DNA from 3 places in the Erwinia sp. LJJL01 genome. Region 3 is predicted to be linked to each of the others. Evidence: riboswitches for the same ligand, from Rfam matches in the RefSeq annotation. Region 3 holds a riboswitch; each other region holds the start of a gene.
What was found. Region 3 has a riboswitch for thiamine pyrophosphate ahead of ACLI4M_RS18615 (TenA family protein). Riboswitches for the same ligand answer to the same signal wherever they lie in the genome.

Region 1 (5,405 bases), 1.6 Mb from region 3:
AGCAGGTGATTTTTCGCCAGCTCCGCCTTTGGCTGCCCGGTTTCGCTGCTGCGGTAGAGGATCTGGCGCTGCAGGTTACTTATGTGCAGCTGGTCATCATCGGCCAGTAGCAGCTTGCCGACGCCTGCTGCCGCCAGATAGAGTGCAGCGGGAGCACCCAGCCCGCCGAGACCGACAATCAGCACGCTGGCTGCCTGGAGCTTCTCCTGGGCATCCAGCCCAAACTCTTCCAGCAGCAGCTGGCGGCTGTAGCGCAAAAAATCCTGGTCGCTAAGCATGAGGCGCGCCCTCAGGCTCCGCGAGGTCGAGCAGCCGGCGCGTGGCGTCACGCCAGTCGGCGGCCTGGGTGATTGCGCTAACGACGGCAATACTGCCGACGCCGGTCGCCAGCACCTGAGGCGCACGCGCCAGGCTGATCCCGCCGATCGCCACCGTGGAAATACCGCGCAGCCGCTGAATATGGCGCGTCAGCTCTTCCAGCCCCTGCGGATTGGACGGCATCTCCTTGGTCTGCGTTGGGAAGACGTGGCCCAGCGCGATATAGGAAGGGCGCTCGGCCAGCGCCCGATCCAGCTCGCTATCATCGTGGGTGGAGAGGCCCAGCCGCAGCCCGGCAGCATGAATGGCATCCAGGTCGGCGACATCAAGATCTTCCTGCCCGAGGTGCACGCCATACGCCTGATATTTGATCGCCAGCCGCCAGTAATCGTTAATAAACAGCCGCGCCTGGTAGCGCTTGCCGAGGGCGATCGCTTCGGCAATCTGCTGTTCTACGGCTTCATCCGCACGGTCTTTAATGCGCAGCTGGATAGTGCGGACGCCCGCCTCCAGCAGGCGCGCAATCCATTCCACGGTATCGACAACCGGGTAAAGGCCCAGGCGGGCGGCGGTTGCGGGAAAGGCTTCACGGCTCATATTTTTTCCTCTGATTTCAGGGCATCGGCGCGGTGGTAAAGCTCAGCGCCACGGTGGCGAAACTCTTCTGACATCTGCGCCATACCGACTTCGATCGGCTGCGCTTCAGCCTGCTGGCGTGCGGCGTATTCGCGTACTTCTTGGGTGATTTTCATCGAACAGAATTTTGGCCCGCACATTGAGCAGAAGTGCGCGACCTTACCGGATTCCTGCGGCAGGGTTTCATCGTGGTAGCTGCGTGCGGTATGCGGATCGAGCGCGAGGTTAAACTGATCTTCCCAGCGGAATTCGAAGCGCGCTTTGGACATGGCGTTATCGCGGATCTGCGCGCCGGGATGGCCCTTAGCGAGATCGGCGGCGTGCGCGGCGATTTTGTAGGTGATTAACCCCTGTTTGACATCTTCCTTGTTTGGCAGGCCGAGGTGCTCTTTTGGCGTGACGTAGCAGAGCATCGCGCAGCCAAACCAGCCGATCATCGCGGCACCAATGCCGGAGGTGAAGTGGTCATAACCGGGGGCAATATCGGTGGTCAGCGGGCCGAGCGTGTAGAACGGCGCTTCGTGGCAGTGCTCCAGCTGTTCGGTCATATTGACGCGGATCATCTGCATCGGGACATGACCTGGCCCTTCGATCATCACCTGTACGTCATACTCCCAGGCAATTTTGGTCAGTTCCCCGAGCGTGCGCAGCTCTGCAAACTGTGCTTCATCGTTGGCATCCTGAATTGAGCCGGGGCGCAGACCATCCCCGAGCGACAGCGATACATCGTAGGCCGCGCAGATCTCGCAGATTTCACGAAAATGCTGATACAGAAAACTTTCCTGATGATGTGACAGGCACCACTTCGCCATAATCGAACCGCCGCGTGACACAATGCCGGTCAGGCGTTTGGCGGTCATTGGAACGTAGCGCAGCAGCACGCCAGCATGAATGGTGAAGTAGTCGACGCCCTGTTCCGCCTGCTCCAGCAGGGTATCGCGGAAAATTTCCCAGTTGAGATCTTCCGCCACGCCGTTAACTTTCTCCAGCGCCTGATAGATGGGGACGGTACCAATCGGCAGCGGGCTGTTACGCAGGATCCATTCGCGGGTCTCGTGAATGTAGCGCCCGGTGGAGAGGTCCATCACCGTATCTGCCCCCCAGCGCGCCGACCACACCAGTTTTTCTACCTCCTCTTCGATAGAGGAGCTGACCGCCGAGTTGCCGATATTGGCGTTAATTTTCACCAGGAAATTGCGCCCGATAATCATCGGCTCCGATTCCGGATGGTTGATATTCGCCGGGATGATTGCCCGACCGCTGGCCACCTCCTGGCGCACAAATTCGGCGCTGATATCCTGCGGCAGCTGCGCGCCAAAGCTGTGACCCGGATGCTGTTGGCGCAGCACCTCGCTACGAATGCGCTCGCGGCCCATGTTTTCACGGATGGCGATAAACTCCATTTCCGGGGTAATGATCCCCCGCCGTGCATAGTGCATCTGCGTGACGCAGCGCCCCTTTAGCGCCCGACGCGGGCGTGGAAGGTGATCAAACCGCAGGTGATCCAGCCCCTCATCGGCCAGGCGCTGCTGGGTCCAGGCGGAGCTAAGCTCTGTGACCTCCTGAGAATCGCCACGCTCGGCAATCCAGTTCAGGCGCAGCTTGCTGAGCCCGGCACGCACATCCACCGTTGCCTGCGGGTCGCCGTATGGCCCGGCGGTGTCGTAGACCGGAATCGGCTCGTTGGCTTCGAGTTCAGGGTTATCCTTACTGCCGCCTGACACTGTCGGGCTGAGCTGGATCGCGCGCATCGGCACGCGGATATCGGCACGGGAGCCGGTCAGATAGATACGTTCAGAGTTAGGGAAAGCAGTGCCCTGCAGCGAGTCAATAAACTGCTGTGCGGCGGCGCGTTGTTCACGACGATGGGTTTTTTTAGTAGCAATAGACATAGCAAGTTCCTGTTTCATCGGGAAGTTTGCTTGCCTGGAGGCGGGAGTAATAAGAACGATACGGAAATACGCATCCGTAGCGTAATAACAGATTTACTCTTGTTCCCTTCGCAGGTACTAACCTGATCAGGTTCCGCGGATCCCGAATTAACGGTCTCAGCCCCTTAGGGCACTCCGACAAGATATCGATTGGTTTTCTGGTTACTACGCCAGAATTCCCAATCTCGAATTGACAATACGTAGGGGCGAGGCATGCCTCGCCCTAACCCCTCAAGCATAAAGGGGCTTTTTGCAAACTACAAGAGGATCACATTCTGATAACGTTTCAGGCAGGGCGTGCAAGGGAAGATTGATTGGCAGCAGGTTGAATATCAGAGCCTTTTTCTAAAGCCAGTTTGATGAATTTATCCTCCAGCGTAAATCGCGCCTCCAGGGCTTCACCAACGGTAGAGAGGGCTTGCTGAAATTCCAGGCAGTTATCATGGTCGATAGCCGTTTCCAGATACGAGTCATAGACCTTCATGATCTGTTCGGTATTCGCCTGGAGTGATGGGTAGATCAGCGCGGCTTTTGCCAGCTGCTCAGTCCCATCCATCTCTTGAATAAAACGTTCATAAACGGTGAAATGCCCGGTGGAGAGGTAATCCACAAGGTTCTGGCAAAAGGTATCCAGCGCATTTTCATCAAGCGTAGTCATCGATTCCTTGTTAGGCTTGATGCCAACCATCTGGTAATACGCGACCAGCAACTGCTTACGCGCGTGCAGACAAAAATCGACCAGTTCACTGCAACCGCCGACGCGCGCGGTGAGATTTTCTAACTGGTTAAGCATGTTCAACTCCGTGAGTGTTATTTTTAACGTCTGACCTCAATCCAGTTTAAAACTGAGGATGATGAAAAATTTATGGAACGTGAAATTTTAAGCGTAGACGCTGGCTGGTGGATTGTCAGCCAGGAACACAAAATTTGGTTACCAAAAGGCGAATTACCGTACGGTGGGGCCGTTGAACTGGACCTTGTGGGATCGACAGGATCGATAATTGGTGAGTGGCAGGGTGAACCGGTATGGCTGATCCGTGCCACCCGACCGCAGGAGATGGGATCGTTACGTCAGCTGCTGGATCAGGAGAGTGGCCTGTTCCAACTCGTCGGGCGCGGTATTCAGCTGGCGGAGTTTTACCGCTCGCACCGCTGGTGCGGCTACTGCGGCCATGAAATGCACCACAGCAAAACAGAGTGGGCCTGCCTGTGCAGCCACTGTCGCCAACGCTACTATCCGCAGATTGCGCCGTGCATCATCGTGGCAATCCGCCGTGGCGAAGAGATCCTGCTGGCGCAACATACCCGCCATCGTAACGGCATCTATACCGTGCTGGCCGGATTTGTCGAAGTGGGGGAAACCCTGGAGCAGACCGTGGCGCGTGAAGTGATGGAAGAGAGCGGGATCAAAGTGAAAAACCTGCGCTATGTCTCCTCCCAGCCCTGGCCGTTCCCGCAGTCGCTAATGATGGCGTTTATGGCCGACTACGACAGCGGGGAGATAGTCATCGACCCGAAAGAGCTGCTCGACGCGGGCTGGTATCGCTTTGATGCGCTGCCGCAGCTACCGCCGGCAGGAACCGTGGCACGCCGCCTGATCGAAGATACCGTCGCCTTGTGCCGGGCAGAAGCAGAATCCTGATCACCCCGTTGCTTTATTTCTGCAATAAATTCAAATATTATCGGGCTCAAGGATGAGCCTGCAAATAAATAAGAAAAATCCATAATTAAAAGCGGTTAAACAATACAGCCTCACGTTATTGGATTTTTTTATTTTTATTGGTTTATTTTTTCCAGAAAGTACGTGAATTGTGATACGGCGATTATTCTGCTGAAGATTAACACGTGCCGGGAGCATAAGGATGATGTGTGGGAAAACAGACTGTATTATCAGGTCAGACATGAAAAAAAATTGGCCGCTGTGGGGGGTTTGGATATTCTGGGGATGTGCGATCGTCGCCTTTGCGCTGTCTCAGAAAAGAATCATGTACCTCCTGGCTATCGCCGCAGGACTCTGTATTTTATTTTTATTTATCTTATCTTTGCACAAAAAAAGGATGGTTGCTCACGTGCTTAATTTCTCCAAAAAAGACCGCGATGCAGGCGTAGGTAAAAATGCTCCTGCCCTGAATACTGAACCCGCTAAAGCCGCTACTAGTGAACGTCATGACGACCTGATGATTAAAGAAACGACTATTTCACTCGGCTCGGTATTGCGGGGGGAAATAACCAATGAAAATAATATTACGGTTAATGGTACGGTCGAAGGAAACATTACCAGCCAGAAAATCACGCAGATTGGTAAAGAGGGAAGCGTTGTCGGCACGGTGAAATCCGCAAAGCTCGTCATTAACGGTTTAATTAAGGGAAGCTGCCACGCGGGAAGCGTCACTATTATGTCCCGTGGCCGGGTAGAGGGGGAGATCTACACGAACGAGCTGGCTATTGAAAAAGGGGGGGCCTTTATTGGTATGTCTCATCAGGTTGAAGATGAGATGTCACTAGCCAATAAGAGAGAGA
Region 2 (5,405 bases), 1.2 Mb from region 3:
TAGCGGCGCGATACCGACGCCAGCACGCCATAGGTGGACGCCACGCAGTTGCATCCGGCTTCAATCGCCAGCTCCACGATATTTTTCGGATCAAAATAGAGGGGATTGGCGGCGAAGGAGGCCCCCGCAGAGTGCTCAACGCCCTGATCGACTGGCAGGATAGAGAGGTAACCTGTCCCGGCTAAACGTCCGGTGTTGTACAGGGTTTGCATATTGCGCAGTACCGCTGGCGGGCGGTTATTATCCACCATCACCCGATCAACATAATCCGCGCCCGGGAGATAGAGGCTGTCCGCTGGAATAGTCATGCAGCGATGTTGCAAAAGAGAGTCTGCTTCTTTGCCCAGTAACTGTACGATGTCCGTCATGGTAACTCCTGTCAAAGTTGTGGAGGCCGCAGCGAAGCGGCCCGCGGGTCAGACTGACTGACCTCAACAGGGTGAACCTAAAACGTCCATTAAGGCAAATTGCTGACTCCATTTTTCAGAAGGATCCGCACTAAAAAGCGTGAGGGGGTGCGCGCTACCACCACTGATGGAAATGGTGCACCGGGCCGTGCCCGTGGCCGACTTCCAGCGAGTCAGCCTGCTCCAGCGCCCCCTGCAGCCACTGCTTGGCGGCCTGCACCGTCGTTACCCAGTTATCATGGCGCGGACGCAGCGCTGCCAGCGCCGCCGAGAGCGTGCAGCCGGTGCCGTGGGTGTTGCGCGTGTTAATACGCGGTGCGGTGAAGCGCTGTTCTAACTCGCGGGTTAACAGCCAGTCAGGGCTCTCCTCTTCGCTGAGGTGGCCGCCCTTCATCAGCACAGCCTGGCAGCCGAGCGCCAGCAGCGCCCGCCCTTGTGCGCGCATCTCGGTTTCGTTGCGCGCGGGCTGGCACTGTAACAGAGCCGCAGCTTCAGGCAGGTTTGGGGTGATCAACGATACCTGCGGCAGCAGGCGTTCGCGTAGCGTGGCAACGGCCTCCACCGAGAGCAGCGGATCGCCGCTTTTCGCCAGCATCACCGTATCCAGCACCACCCACGGTGCGCTGGCACCCTTCAGGCGATCGGCCACCACGTCGACGATGGCACTTTCCGCCAGCATGCCGATTTTAATGGTGTCGATGCGCACGTCGGACAGCACCGAATCCAGCTGCGCGGCGACAAAATCCGGCTCAATGCGATACACCGACTGCACCCCGGTGGTGTTTTGCGCCACCAGCGCGGTGATCACGCTGGTGCCGTAAGCGCCCAGCGCGGAGAACGCCTTAAGATCGGCTTGAATACCCGCCCCGCCGCTCGGGTCGGTACCGGCAATAGTCATGGCGTTGATACGTTTCATACCAGCGCCTCCGGATTGAGTTGGTACAGGGCATCGAGAAACGCCGGGATAAAGCTGCCCGGCCCCTTCACCTGCGCGGCAGCACGCTCGCCAGCCAGCGATACCACGCGGCAGGCACTGGCGACATTCACCAGACGGTCGCCCGGCAGCGCGGCAAACCCGGCCACCACAGCCGACAGTGCACAGCCGGTACCCACCACGCGAGTCATCAATGGCGAACCGCCGCTCACGCTTAGCGTGCGCCGCCCGTCGGTAACAAAATCGACCTCGCCGGTTACCGCAATCACCGCGCCGCTGGCAAGCGCTAGGGTTTCGGCGGCCTGTAACGCTGCATCCGACGGATGCAGGCTGTCGACGCCACGCCCGCTGACCGCCTGTTTTGCCAGCGCCATGATTTCGGAAGCATTACCGCGAATCGCGGCGGGCCTGCTCGCCAGCAGCTGCTGACAGAATTCACTGCGGAAATCCAGCGCGCCGACCGCCACCGGGTCCAGCGTCCAGGCGTGTCCGGCGCCATTCGCAGCGCCGATCGCCGCACGCATCGCGTCACTGCGCGAATGCGTTAGCGTGCCGACGTTGACCAGTAAGGCATCGGCGATGGCGCTGAACTGCGCGGCTTCATCCGGGTCGATCACCATCGCCGGGGAGGACCCCAGCGCCAGCAGCACGTTGGCGGTAAAGGTTTGCACCACGTCATTGGTCATACAGTGGATTAACGGTGATTTTTGGCGAAACAGCGCCAGAGAGTGGGCCACGTCGGCGTGGCTGAGGCTTTGAGGTTGGATCATGATTACTCCCAACCGGCGATCAAGAAGGCGATGCCGGTCGGGCATCTGACTTCCCTACGCTGGCATTATCCAGTTCAGGTTATGCGGGTTTTTCTCAGCCGGACGGTTAGGTCGGGCACCCCGAGTCATTGATAAATCGTTAAATTTTAGAATTCATTGCGCTGGTAGCGAATCCACAGAATACGGGGGATGGCGCTATCTTGTAAACCCATTTGTCATGCATCCGAATACCAGACGCATCTCGTAGGTGACAGGTTGCGCAACGCCCATAATCCCACCTCTTTAACCGTGCCAACACCGCAAATACATCCAAATAATAGAGACAGAAATGAAACTTTTTATTGCCGCAACACTACTCGCCCTGTCTGCATCAGCCAGTGCAGAGACAGCGCCGCACTGGACCTATGAAGGCCAGGCTGGACCAGAAAACTGGGGGAATCTGAGCGAAAAGTTCGCCACCTGTAAAATTGGTCAGTTTCAGTCACCCATTGATATCCGCTTTGTCACTAAAGCGAATCTTCCCGCGCTAGAAATGGATTATCACTCTGAGGCGGAAAGCCTGGTGAATAACGGCCATACCTTACAGGTCACCGTGGATGATGAAGATGATTTCAAGCTGGATAACAGGATGTTTAGGCTGCGCCAGTACCACTTCCATGCGCCGAGCGAAAACCTGATCAACGGCAAGCGCTATCCGCTGGAGGTGCACTTTGTGCATGCGGATGCCAGTGGTTCACTGGCGGTAGTTGCGGTGATGTTTGAAGTGGGTGCGGAAAACAGTGCTCTCAATCCCATCCTTAAGCGCATTCCGGCTAAGTTAAACCAGAGTGTGAAGCTGGATGAGCGTTATGACCTGAAACCCCTGTTCCCGACCGATCTACACTACTACCGTTTCAGCGGCTCGCTGACCACACCACCTTGCACAGAGGGCTTGCGCTGGCTGGTGATGAAAAAGCCGGTCACCTTGTCCGCAGCACAGCTGGCGCAGTTCCAGAAAGCGCTGGCACAGAGCAACAATCGCCCGGTGCAGCCGCTGAATGGCCGTATGGTAGTCGAGTAAAGGCTTTTCTATCCCTGCTCCGCCACCAGCAGCGCCAGCGTATCCGGCTCCAGCGCCTTGAAGATATGCGGGCGATCGCCGGGATAGCAGATGTAATCGCCGGGGAATAACTCTTCCGGCGACTCTTTCAGCCCCACCAGCGCCCGCCCCTGGGTGATGATAATATGCTCAACAGAGCCGGGAATATGGGGCTGTGAGAGGCGTTCCTCGCCAGGCTGGGTGATCAGCAGATAGATATCCCGCCGCGCGCCCGGCGGACAGCTGGCCAGCAGAATGGCCTCATAGTTGCCGCGCTCGGCCACCACTTTACTTCCCTCTCCACGCCGTACCACCTGAGTCTTATTGCTCTCCGGCTCCAGCAGTTTAGCAAACGGGATATTCAGCGCCACGCACAGCGCCCACAGCGTTTCCAGGCTGGGATTGCCGTTACCCGCCTCCAGCTGCGACAGCGTGGATTTAGCGATCTCTGCCCGCCGGGCGACTTCGGCCAGCGACAGCCCTGCGCGCGTCCGCTCGCGCACCAGGCTTTGGGCAATCAGGGCGATTGGCTGGGTCATGCCTTACCTCACAGTTCGTTAAAACGAACGAAACGTTCGTCTTGATAACCTATTCTAATGCGTTCATTATAATGGCAGTTTCGTTCGATAGGGTTAGAAAAGCATGTTTAGCCACAATTTTTCCTCGCTGACGCCCGCCACGCGTAAGGCGATCTACCTGATCTGCCTTGCCGTTGGCGTGGTGGGTGTTTCCTACGGTTCTCTGGCAACGGCTTACGGTTTTCCGCTGTGGGTGCCGCTGTTCTCCTCGCTGTTTGTGCTGGCCGGGGCGTCAGAGTTTATGTTTATCGCCATTATTGCCAGCGGCGGCAATCCGTTAGCCGCCGCCGCCGCCGGGCTGCTGGTCAATGCCCGCCATTTTCCGTTTGGCATTGCGGTGCGCGACCTGGTCGGTTCACGCCTCTCCGCGCTGCTTGGCTGCCATATTATGAATGACGAAAGCGTGGTATTTGGCCTGTCGCAGTCCACGCCGCAGCAGCGTAAGGCCGCATTCTGGCTGTGCGGGCTAGGGGTGGCGATCGTCTGGCCGCTTGGGGCGCTGATCGGCAGCCTGATTGGCACCCTGCTGCCCGATACCAGCGTGATTGGGCTGGATGCCGTGTTCCCGGCGATCCTGCTGGCGCTGGTGATCCCGGCGTTTAAGTCTCGTACCACCCTGACGCGCGCCTCCTGTGGCGCGGCGCTGTCGCTGCTGGCAGTGCCGTTTACTCCGGTCGGCTTACCGGTGCTGCTGTCGATGGCCGGCCTGCTGGCGAGGAGGAAATAATGCCCGCTCACTCTTTGATCATCAGCGGTATCGCGATTCTGGCGCTCGGCACCTGGCTGATGCGTTTTGCCGGAGCAAAACTCGGTAACCGCATGGCGCTGTCAGAAAATGCGCGCACGCTGCTCTCCGATGCCGCCACCACGCTGCTGTTTGCCGTTGCCCTGGCGAATACCTTCTATGAAGGGGTACATTTTGCCGGGATTGCCCGCGTGGCTGGGGTGGCCGTGGCCGTGCTGCTGGCCTGGCGTAAGGCGCCGCTGATCGTCGTGATCTTCGCGGCGGCGCTGGTCACCGCCCTGCTGCGTTATGCCGGGGTCAGCTAACCGCCTTTACGCGCTTTTTCTTCTTCAGAAACGGCTGTTTTGCGATAAACTCTGCGCCGTTGCCACACGGCGTTTTGCTGCAGGAGTTTCATCATGAATATTCGTCCGTTTACCGAAGCTGACCGCCCCTTTTTGCGCACGCTGTTTCTCGCCTCGCGCAAGGCGAACTGGACCTGGCTGGACGACGCCGAATGGCAGTTAGAGGATTTTGACCGCGTGACGCTCGGCGAGCGCGTGCTGGTGGCAGAAGAGGACGGGCACCGCGTGGGTTTTGCCGCGGTGCTGGATAACGATAACTTTTTGCACAGCCTGTTTATTGACCCGGCCTGGCAGGGCAGCGGCGCGGGCAGCGCGCTGTTGCAGGCGGTACAGAACAGCTTTACCTCTACCGGGGCGCTCAAGTGCCTGGCGGAAAACTTACAGGCGCAGAGCTTCTATAAAAAGCACGGCTGGCGGGTAGTGGCGCAGGGCGAGAGCGACCAGGGTGAATACCTGTTAATGCACTACGTGCTGAAATAGCCGCCACCGCAGCATCACACCTGCACTGAAATATAAAATCGGCTTGCCGCCTGTCGAACACAACCGACT
Region 3 (5,405 bases):
TAAGGGCAGCAGCACGTCTGGAGGTAAGATGACCTCCATGCCAAAAGAAGTCTGGATCCTGACTCTTTGCCAGGTGCTGTTTACTGCAGCTATTTCAATAGACCTTACCATTACCAGTCTGGCTGGACAGTCTTTAACACTGCATCCTGAACTAGCAACCATTCCTTTTGCCTTACTGACCGTGGGTGGTGCGTTAATCATGCCCATTTTGGGATGGCAGATTCGTTATCATGGTAGACGTAACGCACTGTTAACAGGGTGCTGTATCGGTGTGGCTGGAGCACTCATCTCAACGATATCGACATTAATACCTCACTTCTGGGGGTTGTGCCTGGGTTGCTTACTGGTTGGCGCTTTTCAGGCCTCAGCACAGTTTTACCGGCTGGCAGCAGGTGATCTGGTGAGACAGGAATTGAAACAGTTTGCAGTATCGCTGGTGCTGGCAGGGGGAGTGATTGCTGCCTTTCTCGGGCCGGGCCTGGCGGTATGGAGCGCATCTCTCTACCCCTCTTCACTTTTTACCGGTTCCTATCTGACTGTGAGTATTCTGATACTGGTCTCAGCACTACTGTTAGTCTGTTTTTATAAGACAGATGGTAAGCCTGCACTTGCAGAAGCCTCAAAGGCTGAGTGGGCTGGCAATTATGCTGCCCTCAAGAAACCCGTTTATCTGGTTGCCACAATAAATGGTGTGCTGATTACCAGCGTCATGATGTTAATGATGAGTTCTGCACCTCTGGCAATTGTAAAGGCCGGCCTAACGATGAAGGAGGGTGCTGCCGTCATGCAATGGCATTTAGTCGGCATGTATGCCCCCTCTCTAGTGGCGGGTTATACTTTCCGCAAATTGGGTGCCGGCATGAGCCTTATGATTGGGATCAGTTTGACAGTACTTGCTGCTTTGGTTGGCATGCAAGGGACTCAGCTGGCTACATTCTACTGGTCACTTGCCCTGCTCGGAGTGGGTTGGAATCTGAGTTTCGTCACCAGCTCCATTCTTCTTTCGCTAGGAAATGATTCCAGCATGCGCAAAGCAGCCCAAACGGCCAGTGAAACATTACGTTATCTCTTCTCGTCAGCTGCTTCGCTGCTGTCCGCTGCAGCTCTGGAGTACTTTGGATGGCATCAACTCAATATCATTATGCTGCCATTTTTACTGGTAGGTCTCTGTGTCACTGGATGTTGGATAATCTTTTCCAGAACAACCCCTCACGCCGGATGAATATCTTATCGGGCGCAGGGGATTGAAGAGACCTGGCATCTTTATCCGTTCTGACTATTTTCGCCAGCCCAGCCCTGGAGCAACGTGCTTCAGTATCGCCTCGATGGTGTGCGCGCAGTAATCCACGCCCAGCTGATTCGGAACGGTCAGCAGCAGCGTGTCGGCTTCGGCAATCGCTTCATCCTCTGCCAGCTGTTTAATCAGCACATCCGGCTCGGCGGCGTAGCTGCGGCCAAAAATGGCGCGGGTTTTCTCGTCGAGGTAGCCGACCTGATCCGCGTCCTTACCGCTGTTGCCGAAGTACATACGGTCCTGCTGATTCACCAGCGCGAAAATACTGCGGCTAACGGAGACGCGCGGCGTGCGGGCGTGTCCGGCCGCTTTCCAGGCTTCACGGTAGGCGCGGATCTGCTTCGCCTGCTGAATATGGAACGGCTCGCCGGTTTCATCATCCTTCAGCGTTGAGCTTTGCAGGTTCATTCCCAGCTTCGCCGCCCACACCGCCGTGGCATTGGAGCCTGCGCCCCACCAGATACGCTCGCGCAGCCCTTCCGAGTAAGGCTCCACGCGCAGCATGCCCGGTGGATTAGGGAACATCGGCTGCGGGTTCGGCTTAGCGAAGCCTTCGCCGCGCAGCACGTCGAGCAGCACTTCGGTGTGATGACGCGCCATATCCGACTCGTTCTCACCTTCGGCGGGCTGATAGCCGAAATAGCGCCAGCCGTCGATCACCTGCTCCGGCGAACCGCGGCTGATGCCGAGCTGCAGGCGCCCGCCGGAGATCAGATCGGCGGAACCGGCATCTTCAGCCATGTACAGCGGGTTCTCATAGCGCATATCGATGACGCCCGTGCCGATCTCAATACGGCGGGTTTTGGCGCCCACGGCGGCCAGCAGCGGGAACGGAGAGCTGAGCTGGCGGGCGAAGTGATGCACGCGAAAGTAAGCGCCGTCCGCGCCCAGCTCTTCGGCCGCGACCGCCAGATCGATGGATTGCAACAGCGCGTCGGCAGCAGAACGCGTGCCGGACTGCGGCGAAGGTGTCCAGTGACCAAACGACAGAAATCCAATACTTTTCATAAGGTTTTCCTGAGTGGAAATTGCGTGGAGATAATACTATTCCTAACTCGCCGTGCCTGACTAAGCAAGGATTGTAATCAAAAATGAAATATCGTATAACAGGCTGCTCCGAGGGGTGTCCTGTAATGGGCTGAGATGGCGTAAGCCGAACCCTTTGAACCTGATCTGGGTCATGCCAGCGAAGGGACGGGTTGGCATCGATCATGTGCCTGTTCATACCTCTGCGTGCCCGGATCTCCACTGAATTTATGGAGGTCCCGTGTCTCACCCCGTTTCCCACATCGATTTCAGCCAGGGTTTGTACGGCCGTTTACGCCAGCAGGCGGGCCCTGAATGGCACCACTACGTCGATCACCCGTTTTTGCAGCAGCTGGCTGACGCTACCCTGCCCGACGTTGCGTTTCGTCGTTACCTGACCCAGGACTATCTGTTCCTGATCCACTTTGCCCGCGCCTATGCCCTGCTGGTTTCCAAGCTGCGTACCCTGCCGGAAATGCGCGCCGCCACCGCCTCACTCAACGCTATCGTCAATGAACTGCCGCTGCACGTTGGCTACTGCGCAAGCTGGGGGCTGAGTGAAGCACAGATGGCAGCCGAGCCGGAAGCGGCGGAGACCATGAACTACACCCGCTACGTGCTGGATATCGGCCACTCCGGCGATGCGCTGGAGCTGCTGGCCGCTCTGCTACCCTGCGTGGCGGGCTATGCCGAAATCGGCCTGCGCCTGCTCAACGACCCGCAAACCCGGCTCGACGGCAGCCCGTATGCCTCGTGGATCCGTAACTACGGCGATGCCGATTATCTTTGCGGCGTGCAGGCGGCGATTGGGCTGCTGGAAACGGTGGGTCAGCAGCGCGCAGCAGAGAGCCGCATCGCCAGCCTCAGCGAGATCTTCACCACCGCCACCCGGCTGGAAGCGGCCTTCTGGCAGATGGGGCTGAATGCGGTGCCCGCACCATGATGCCCCCTGGTATTGCCGTGCGCGACCTCAGCCTGAGTTTTGGCCGGCGCACTATCTTTCAACACCTCAATTTTGACATCAAAGGCGGCAGCTTTGCGGCGCTGCTGGGCGCCAGCGGCTGTGGCAAAACCAGCCTGCTGAAGGTCATCGCCGGTCTGGCTACCGCCGATGCGGGCCAGGTGTGCGGCAGCGATGGCCTGCCGCTGGCGGGGCGCATTGCGTATATGGGCCAGAAGGATCTGCTGCTTCCGTGGCTGTCGGTGATAGACAACATCACGCTCGGCGCGCGCCTGCGCGGCGAAAAAGCCGACCTGCCCTGGGCGCAGCATCTGCTGGAGCGGGTCGGGCTGGCTGAGCAGGCAACCGAGCGTCCGGCGGCGCTCTCCGGCGGCATGCGCCAGCGCGCGGCGATTGCCCGCACGCTGTACGAGCGGCGCCCGGTAGTGCTGATGGATGAACCGTTTTCAGCGCTGGACACCCTGACGCGTGCCAGGATCCAGACGCTGGCCGCCGACCTGCTCAGCGACCATACCGTACTGCTGATCACTCACGACCCGATGGAAGCCTGTCGCCTCAGCCACCAGCTGCTGGTCCTCTCCGGCTACCCGGCGGGAATTGATGACGGCCACGCCATCGGTGGGCAGCCACCGCGCGCGCCGGACGATCCTGACCTGCTGAAAAGCCAGGGTGAACTGCTGCAACAGCTGCTGAGGGCGGCAGGATGATGATGCACTGCACAGGAAAACGCGCCCGCAGCCTGCGCGGGCTGGCGATCTTCGCCGGGCTGATGGTGCTGTGGTGGCTGGCGACGCTGACCGATATCCCGGCCTTTCTGCTGCCGTCGCCGGTTGCGGTGGCGAGGGCGCTGTGGGATGACCGGGCGTTTCTGGCCTGGCACAGCCTGATCACCGCGTCGGAAGTGCTCAGCGGGCTGGCGATCGGCGTACTACTCGGTTCACTGCTGGCGCTGGCGATGACCTTCTCGCCGCGTTTACAGCGCTGGATGATGCCGCTGGTGCTGACCAGCCAGGCAATCCCGGTCTTTGCGCTTGCTCCGCTGCTGGTGCTGTGGTTCGGCTTCGGCATCAGCGCCAAGGTGGCGATGGCGGTACTGGTGATCTTCTTCCCGGTCACCTCTGCATTTTATGACGGGCTGCGGCGCGTTAACCGTGACTGGCTCGACCTGGCCCGCACCATGGGCGCTTCACGCTGGGCGCAGCTGCGCCACATCCGCCTGATGGCCGCGCTGCCCGCGTTCGCTTCCGGCCTGCGCATGGCCGCGGCGGTAGCCCCTATCGGTGCCATTATCGGTGAGTGGGTCGGTTCCGCCGAAGGACTGGGCTACGTGATGCTGAATGCCAATGCCCGCATGCAGACCGCTCAGTGCTTTGCCGCGCTGTTTATCCTGGTCCTGATGACGGTTCTGCTGTGGCTGGCGGTCGATGCGCTGCTGCAGCGCCTGGTTAACTGGGCACCTGAAAACCACTAACACACTATAAAAGGTCATAACCATGTTCAAAAAAACCCTCTGTGCACTGCTGCTGGGCGCCGCGTGCAGCGCCCAGGCTACTGAAAAGCTGACGCTGATCCTCGACTGGTACATTAACCCCGATCACGCGCCGATTATGGTGGCCGAACAGATTGGCGCATTTAAAGCGGAGGGGCTGGACGTGAAGATCGTCCCGCCTTCGGATCCGTCACTGCCGCCGCGCCTGGTGGCGGCTAAACAGGCCGATCTCGCCATCACCTATCAGCCGCAATTACACTTCTTTGCCGATGAAGGCCTGCCGCTGGTGCGCGTCGGCACGCTGATCGACTCACCGCTGAACACGGTGATGACACTGGATAAAAGCATCACCTCGCCCGCCGGGCTGAAAGGCAAGAAGATCGGCTACTCGGTCAGCGGCATAGAGCAGGCAACGCTAGGTACTATGCTGAAGCATGAAAACGTTAATCCGCAGGACATTAAGCTGATTAATGTCAACTTCCAGCTGACCAGCGCGCTGCTGGCAGGCCAGGTGGATGCGGTGATTGGCGGCTACCGCAATATTGAAGCGCAGGAGCTGAGGCTACAGGGGAAAAATCCGGTGGTGTTTAACGTTGAGGATTATGGCGTTCCGGCCTATGACGAGCTGGTGATTG

Region 1: linked by a shared signal. The riboswitch ahead of thiC (phosphomethylpyrimidine synthase ThiC) and the one ahead of ACLI4M_RS18615 (TenA family protein) in region 3 are both predicted to bind thiamine pyrophosphate.
Region 2: linked by a shared signal. The riboswitch ahead of thiM (hydroxyethylthiazole kinase) and the one ahead of ACLI4M_RS18615 (TenA family protein) in region 3 are both predicted to bind thiamine pyrophosphate.

What each region holds. Positions count from the first base shown of each region.
Region 1 covers NZ_CP178576.1:2,192,159-2,197,563, forward strand. The annotation lists gene ACLI4M_RS11015 (HesA/MoeB/ThiF family protein) at 1-278, opposite strand, end outside; gene thiE (thiamine phosphate synthase) at 271-915, opposite strand; gene thiC (phosphomethylpyrimidine synthase ThiC) at 912-2,846, opposite strand; TPP riboswitch at 2,933-3,033, opposite strand; gene ACLI4M_RS11030 (Rsd/AlgQ family anti-sigma factor) at 3,172-3,678, opposite strand; gene nudC (NAD(+) diphosphatase) at 3,751-4,527, shown strand; gene ACLI4M_RS11040 (bactofilin family protein) at 4,787-5,405, shown strand, end outside.
Region 2 covers NZ_CP178576.1:162,360-167,764, forward strand. The annotation lists gene fbaB (class I fructose-bisphosphate aldolase) at 1-368, opposite strand, end outside; gene thiD (bifunctional hydroxymethylpyrimidine kinase/phosphomethylpyrimidine kinase) at 523-1,323, opposite strand; gene thiM (hydroxyethylthiazole kinase) at 1,320-2,111, opposite strand; TPP riboswitch at 2,146-2,244, opposite strand; gene ACLI4M_RS01635 (carbonic anhydrase) at 2,440-3,171, shown strand; gene ACLI4M_RS01640 (helix-turn-helix domain-containing protein) at 3,180-3,728, opposite strand; gene ACLI4M_RS01645 (AzlC family ABC transporter permease) at 3,832-4,494, shown strand; gene ACLI4M_RS01650 (AzlD domain-containing protein) at 4,494-4,817, shown strand; gene ACLI4M_RS01655 (GNAT family N-acetyltransferase) at 4,911-5,336, shown strand.
Region 3 covers NZ_CP178576.1:3,757,680-3,763,084, reverse strand. The annotation lists gene ACLI4M_RS18630 (DJ-1/PfpI family protein) at 1-32, shown strand, start outside; gene ACLI4M_RS18625 (MFS transporter) at 29-1,222, shown strand; gene ACLI4M_RS18620 (LLM class flavin-dependent oxidoreductase) at 1,277-2,302, opposite strand; TPP riboswitch at 2,404-2,506, shown strand; gene ACLI4M_RS18615 (TenA family protein) at 2,583-3,263, shown strand; gene ACLI4M_RS18610 (ABC transporter ATP-binding protein) at 3,260-3,988, shown strand; gene ACLI4M_RS18605 (ABC transporter permease) at 3,985-4,752, shown strand; gene ACLI4M_RS18600 (ABC transporter substrate-binding protein) at 4,775-5,405, shown strand, end outside.